DNA from 2 places in the Actinoplanes sp. NPDC051388 genome. Region 2 is predicted to be linked to the other one. Evidence: riboswitches for the same ligand, from Rfam matches in the RefSeq annotation. Region 2 holds a riboswitch; the other holds the start of a gene.
What was found. Region 2 has a riboswitch for cyclic di-AMP ahead of ACZ6TI_RS21160 (C40 family peptidase). Riboswitches for the same ligand answer to the same signal wherever they lie in the genome.
Positions count from the first base shown of each region.

Region 1 (3,446 bases), on a different contig from region 2:
GGGCTGGGACGGTCTGGACCAGGACGGCCCCCCTTAGAAGTCCTGCGTCAACCGGGACGGATCGATCTCCCGCCCGGGGTGCCGGCTCAGATACTCCGTCTCCAGCTCCGCTGTCCGGCGCAGATGGTTGGACAGCGCCGCGTCCGGGCCAAAGCGCAAGGTGTCCAGCCGCGTCCGGTGCAGGCTGTGCAGCTCGCGCAGCAGGTCGTCGTCGCCGAGACCGGCCGGATCGATGCCGGTCTCCTGCACCACGAACTCGGGATCAGTCATCTCGGCCTCCTGATCGGGTCCGCACAGCCATGCCCGCCCAGGCCGGGCCCAAACCGCCACGGCTACGCTGACAGGCATGAAAGGGCTGTGGACCCCGGCCTGGATAGCGCGCCACGTGGCCGCGCTCGTCCTCGTGCCGGCGTTCCTCGGCCTCGGCTGGTGGCAATACACGCGCGCCACCGAGGGCAACGCTCTCAGCTGGGGTTACGCGTTCCAGTGGCCGGTCTTCGCGGGCTTCGTCGTCTTCCTGTGGTGGCGCGAGGTCAAGCTCGAGCGCCACGGGAAGCCGCAGGACACGCCCGCCCCAGAGGTGGAAAGGCGGCCAGGTTCGCCTGTTACGGTCGGCCGCCCCATCCGGGTGCCGGCCCGCCCCGCCGCCGGGGACGATGCCGACGATCCGGAGCTGACCGCCTACAACGATTACCTCGCCTGGCTGGCCACCCATCCCGGCGCCAGGCCGGGCGACTACCCGGGCAAGAGCAAGAGATAAGGACGAGGAACAGTGCAGGGAGCTCTCACCCGCTACCGGATCATCGCCTGGATCGTCGGCGTGGTCCTGATCCTCCTGGTCGTGGTGGGCATGCCGCTGAAATACCTGGCCGACAACGACGCCGTGGTCGCCGGCGTCGGCCCGGCGCACGGCTTCCTCTTCATCCTCTATGTGCTGGCCACCTTCGACCTGGGCCGCCGCCTGCAGTGGCCGCTCACCCAGATGCTGCTGATCATGCTCGCCGGCACGATCCCGTTCCTGTCCTTCTGGGCCGAGCGGAAAGTGTCACATCAATGGGCTCGCGGCAATTCCGATAAGTCCGATTCCGGCACCGAAGGTCACGCTCTGAAAGCGTAAACACACGGACTGGTGCGCATCTCATTGCCATTGGCATAAGTCACTCTTAGAAAACTTGTAATTCTAAGATTCGCCGATAAGTTGATGCGGTTGGTCCGGTCTGCAGCCACAACCCTCCGGTGGCGCCGGCCCAGCGCCGCCGAGTCAATCCGGCCGACCGCGCCGAGGCCCACATCCCCATCGGGCCCGCGGAGTGGACAGCCGGTGAGCCGGGGAACCAGGTAACTGGGGTGAATCCGCTCCCCCGAGCGGTAGGACCATCTTCCGTCCGAACCCGTCAGCTAACCCGGTAGGCGGCCAGGCGGAAGAAAGGCCTCATAGCGTTGTCACACGCCCGTTTGAGGTTCCGGACGCTCGCCGTCGCCACACTGGCGCTGGCCATCACCGGGACCACTGCGACGGCCGCGCACGCGGAGCCGTCGAAGGCTGAGCTCACCAAGCAGATCCAGAAGGCGTCGGACGATCTCGAGGACGTGGTCGAGTCGTTCAACGGCATGAAGATCACCATCGCGAAGACCAAGAGCGATCAGCTCAAGCTGACGCAGTCGCTCGGTCCGGCCAAAGAGGCGCTCAAGGTCGCCACGGCCGAGATGGGTGAGATCGCCGCGACCGCCTACAAGCAGGGCGACATCGGCACGGTGAACGTCGTGCTCAACGGCCCCGGCAACCTGCTCGACCGGATGAGCGTCATCGAGCAGATGACCCGTGACCGGCAGCGCAAGATCAACGACTTCACGGCGACGACGCAGGACTACGACGCCCGTCAGGCCGCCCTGAAGACGCTGCAGACCAAGCAGACCGCTCAGCTGAACGAGCTCAGCAAGCGCAAGAAGAAGATCGAGAACGACCTCAAGAAGCTGTACGCCATGCGCACCGCGGCATACGGCAAGGCGACGTCGTCGGGCAGCAAGTACACCGGCACGATCCCGAACATCGCCGGTTCCGCGGGCAAGGCGGTCTCGTTCGCCTACAACGCGATCGGCGTCATGTACAAGTACGGCGCCGACGGCCCGAACGGCTACGACTGCTCCGGCCTGACCTCCGCGGCCTGGCGTGCGGCGGGCAAGTCGCTGCCGCACAAGGCTTCCGCGCAGATCGGCGCGACGACTCCGATCAGCAAGGGCGACCTGAAACCGGGCGACCTGGTGTTCTTCCGCAACGGCGGGCACGTCGGGCTCTATGTCGGCGGCGGCATGATGATCGACGCCTCCCATGCCGGCGAGCCGGTGAAGAAACGTTCGATCACCGTGATGTCTCCGACCGGGTACGGCCGGGTCAAGTAACCGGCCACGAGCACAACGAAAGGGCCGGTTCCCCTCGCGGGGAACCGGCCCTTTTCGCGTACCCGAATCAGGCGGCCTGCAGGCCCTCGGCCCGAGCCAGCTCACGCAGCCGGCCCAGCGCCTGGATCTCCAGCTGGCGGATCCGCTCACGGGAGAGCGAGAACCGCGAGGCGACCTCGGTGAGCGAGTGCTCCCGGCCGTCCTCGAGCCCGTAACGCGCCCGCATGATGCCGGCCGACCGGTCGTCCAGGTGGTTGAGCAGACCCTCGATGCGTGACCGCTCCAGTGCGGTCAGCACGATCTCCTCGGGCGACGGGGCGTCGCTGTCGGCCACCAGGTCGCCGAGGTTGGTGTCACCGTCGTCGCCCACCGGGGTGTCCAGCGAGACCGTGTCCTGCGCCCAGCGGGTGAGCTCGGTGACGCGCTCCACCGTCACGCCCAGCGCCTTGGCGATCTGCGCCGGCTCCGGGTCGGCGCCGAGCTCACGAACGAGCTGGCGGGTGACGTTGCGCATCCGGTTGACGTCCTCGACCAGGTGCACGGGCAAGCGCACGGTGCGCTCCTGCTGCGCGATGGCCCGGCTGATCGCCTGACGGATCCACCACGTCGCGTACGTCGAGAACTTGTAGCCGCGCTCGTAGTCGAACTTCTCGACGGCGCGGACGAGGCCGGTGTTGCCCTCTTGAATCAAGTCGAGCATCGGCATGCCGGATCGCACGTAACGCCGTGCGATCGAAACGACCAGCCGCAGGTTGGCGCGGATGAACAGGTCCTTCGCGCGCTTCCCGTCGGTGACCAGCCGCTCGAACTCCTCCTGGCTGACACCCCGCCGGACCTCGCCCTCTTCGAGCAGGTGCTCGGCGTAGAGGCCGGCTTCGATGGCCTTCGAGAGTTCGACCTCTCGGGCCGCGTCCAACAGTGGCGTCCGGGAGATTTCGTGCAGGTACACTCCAACGAGGTCGCGCTCCTCGGCAACCTCATCGGTCCGCATCACGGTGTTCTTCTCCACGCTCTCCACGGTCCCCTCATTGCCTTCACTAACCCTG
Region 1 covers NZ_JBVJIP010000012.1:216,405-219,850, reverse strand. Annotated here, with positions in the region: gene ACZ6TI_RS28835 (hypothetical protein) at 1-37, shown strand, start outside; gene ACZ6TI_RS28830 (DUF6158 family protein) at 34-270, opposite strand; gene ACZ6TI_RS28825 (hypothetical protein) at 347-760, shown strand; gene ACZ6TI_RS28820 (DUF3817 domain-containing protein) at 773-1,117, shown strand; cyclic di-AMP (ydaO/yuaA leader) riboswitch at 1,295-1,428, shown strand; gene ACZ6TI_RS28815 (C40 family peptidase) at 1,456-2,400, shown strand; gene ACZ6TI_RS28810 (sigma-70 family RNA polymerase sigma factor) at 2,468-3,446, opposite strand, start outside.
Region 1: another riboswitch for cyclic di-AMP. It lies ahead of ACZ6TI_RS28815 (C40 family peptidase); the one in region 2 lies ahead of ACZ6TI_RS21160 (C40 family peptidase).

Region 2 (3,446 bases):
GGGTCGCGTACTCCCGCAGGTGCGACGGGATGGTGACCCGCCCCTGCTTGTCCGGGACCTCGTCGTGCGCGCTGGCGAAGAACACCCGGCTGTAGGCCCGGGCGGCTTTGTGCGTGACCGGCTGCTCGCGCAACTGCCCCGCGATGCGCTGGAACTCCGGCATCGGGAACACGTACAGGCAACGCTCCTGCCCCTTGGTGATCACGACACCCCCCGCCAACTCATCCCGGAACTTCGCCGGAAGGATCAGCCGCCCCTTTTCGTCCAGGCGTGGGGTATGCGTGCCGAGAAACATCGGCCACCCCCCTACGCCCTTGCCCGGCGGTTTCGCGGTCCGCCGAGTCGACTCCGGGCCGGCAGGTCCCCCCTGCCACTGCACTCCACTCTACTCCACTTCCCTCCACTCGCAACCGGAATGACGCCGTCCTTGAAATTGATTCGCGGATGAATGCGCAGCTCAGAGACGTGGAGGAGAAGTGGAGGGAGTTGCGCCTCGATCGGCGGTCCTAAACCCGACATCGCGCCTAGCCGGGCACGAAACCCTGCCCGAAATGGCGTCGGGGAGGGCTGTGGAGGGATCCGGGGAGCGAAGTAGAGGAGAAATGACAGTGGCGGGGCGCGACCCGGGAATCCCGGATCACGCCCCGCCCACTGTCCTACCTACCTGGCGGGTGCCGCTCCTCAGACGAGGCGGCGCACCACGTAGTTGCTGCCGATCATCTTGCGCTTGGAGACCCGGGCGCCGGAGTGCGGCGAGTCCCAGATCTTGCCACCGCCGGCGTAGACCGCGGCGTGGTAGCCGTACGACCCGGACCGGAAGATGATCAGGTCACCGGGCTTCTTGCCGCCCTTGCTGACCGACTTGCCGTACTTCTGCTGCGAGTTCGCCTTGTGCGGCAGCTTCCGCCCGGTCGTCTTCTTGTAGACGTAGAGCGTGAACCCCGAGCAGTCGAAGCGCTTCGGGCCCGCGGCGCCGTACTTGTACAGCGCGCCCTTGTGCTTCGCGGCCTCGGCGAGCACCTTCGTGCCACTCGCCTTGACCGTCACCTTGATGTAGTTGCTGCCGCCGGCCTTCGTCCCGCCGCCACCGAGGAACACGGTGCGGTAGGTGCCGGTGACGAGCGGCTTGCTGGTGAAGGTGACCGTGCCGGACTTGGACAGGCTCTTCGTCTGCCAGGTCTTCCACCCCTTGCGGTACGCCTGGAGGCGGACCTTTCCGGTGGTGACGACCTTGCCGGTCTTCGGGTTGATCACCTTCGCGGTCACTCGCACGGTCGAGCCGTAGGAGATGGTCCGCGTGTTCACGCTCTGGGTCACCTTCGCCGCGGGCAACGCGGCGGCGGCCGTCACGACCGACGTGGAGGCGGCGACGGGAGCGGCAGCCGCGGGCTGGCCGGCCACGAGCAGACCGGCGCAGAGGCTGAGACCCAGGGACAGTGCGATGCTGCCGGTGCCGATGCGGCGACCTCGGCTCGAACTGCTTCCGTGCACGGTAGAGATATCCCTCCGGCACGCCTGCGAGGTTAGCTGTCGGGTTCGGGCGGGAAGGTTGCCCGGCCGCGTTAGCGGCTTCACCCCAAGGCCTGAAGGAATCACCGCGGGTTCGCGGCGACCTTCGCGAGACCGGAAATGGGTCCCCCGTCCCTGCCCCCCACTGCCTATGTTCGGTCTTTCGCTTACTCGGGTCGCGGGACCGGACCGGGGCAGGGCTCGGCGTGATCCGGATCCGCACGAACGGCGAGCGGTCGCTCACCGGCGAGACCTTGCTACCGGATTTTTCGTACGGTCGCTGAGCGTGATTAGTGACCCAGAGTAATTGGCACATCGACGCGTGTCCGGTTTGTGATCGTCCAGAGAAAAATGCCGACGCACTGCGCATCGAAGCCATTACCGATTGTCGAAGTCGACTAGTGAATCAGAACACATAAATAAAGTGTGATGCCCCTATCACGAACGGGTTAAGGCTCCACCATTCATCTCATCAGCCGCCCCATCTGCCGGTTTCCGTCCGGCCGTTCGTCCGAGGCGCCTGGAGGCAACTCGACGTGGTGTCCGTTTCCGGTACTGTCGCGACCGTGACGGACGGGAAGATGCCCCTGCGGGCCAAGGTGGCGAGTTCCGTCTCGCGGACGGCGGCCGCGCTCTCGCGCGCCGCGGGCCGCGGCGACGGCTCGGTGATCGGCGGCTGGATCGGTCTGAAGATCGACCCGGACCTGCTGCGCAACCTGGCCAACGGGCGTGCCATCGCCTTGGTCTCGGGCACCAACGGCAAGACCACGACGACGCGGCTGACCGCCGCGGCGCTGGGAGTGCTGGGCCCGGTGGCGACCAACTCGTTCGGCGCCAACATGCCCACCGGGCACACGTCGGCGCTGGCCAAGGCCGGCGCCACGCCGTTCGCGGTGCTCGAGGTGGACGAGCACTACCTGGCTCGGGTGATCGACGAGACCACCCCGCGCGCGGTCGCGCTGCTCAACCTGAGCCGCGATCAGCTCGACCGGGCCAAAGAGGTCGCGATGATGGCGCAGATGTGGCGGACCGCGCTGGCCGGCCACCCCGACATCAGGGTGATCGCCAACGCGGACGACCCGATGGTGGTCTGGGGCGCGATCGCCAGCCCGCACGTCACCTGGTTCAGCGCCGGCCAGCGCTGGCACGACGACTCCTGGGTCTGCCCCGAGTGCGGCTCCGCCATCGAGCGGGCCAACGGTGACTGGTGGTGCACGGGGTGCCCGCTGCGCCGGCCGGACGCGCAGTGGGTCGTCGAGGACGACGGCGTGGTCGACCCGAACGGCGACTGGCACCTGGTCAAGCTGCAGCTGCCCGGCACGGTCAACCTGGGCAACGCGGCCGCCGCGCTGGCCACCGCCGCCGAGTTCGGCGTCCGCGCGATAGAGGGTGTGCCCCGCCTGGCCGCGGTCACCTCGGTGGCCGGGCGTTATGCGCAGGTCGACCGGGACGGCCGCAACATCCGGCTGCTGCTGGCCAAGAACCCGGCGAGCTGGCTCGAGGCGTTCGACATGGCCGACGTGGCGCCGACGCTGCTCTCCATCAACGCGCGCGACCCCGACGGCTTCGACACGTCCTGGCTCTATGACGTCGACTTCTCCCCGCTGCGCGGCCGGCCCGTGCTGATCACCGGCGACCGGGCGTACGACCTGGCCGTCCGGCTCGAGGTGAACCGTGTCCCGTTCCGGCACGTTAAGACCTTCGACGAGGCGATCCGAGAAACCCCGCCCGGGCGGCTCGAAGTGATCGCGAACTACACCGCATTCCAGGACATCCGAGCGGAGTTGGACCGTGTCAACTGAAAGCACGCTCCGGATCGTGTGGATCTATCCGGACCTGCTGTCGACGTACGGCGACCGCGGCAACATGCTGATCCTGGCGCACCGGGCGGCCCTGCGCGGCATCCCGGCGCAGACCCTCGAGGTCCGTTCCGACCA
Region 2 covers NZ_JBVJIP010000008.1:97,033-100,478, forward strand. Annotated here, with positions in the region: gene mraZ (division/cell wall cluster transcriptional repressor MraZ) at 1-295, opposite strand, end outside; gene ACZ6TI_RS21160 (C40 family peptidase) at 682-1,491, opposite strand; cyclic di-AMP (ydaO/yuaA leader) riboswitch at 1,498-1,680, opposite strand; gene ACZ6TI_RS21165 (MurT ligase domain-containing protein) at 2,091-3,311, shown strand; gene ACZ6TI_RS21170 (type 1 glutamine amidotransferase) at 3,301-3,446, shown strand, end outside.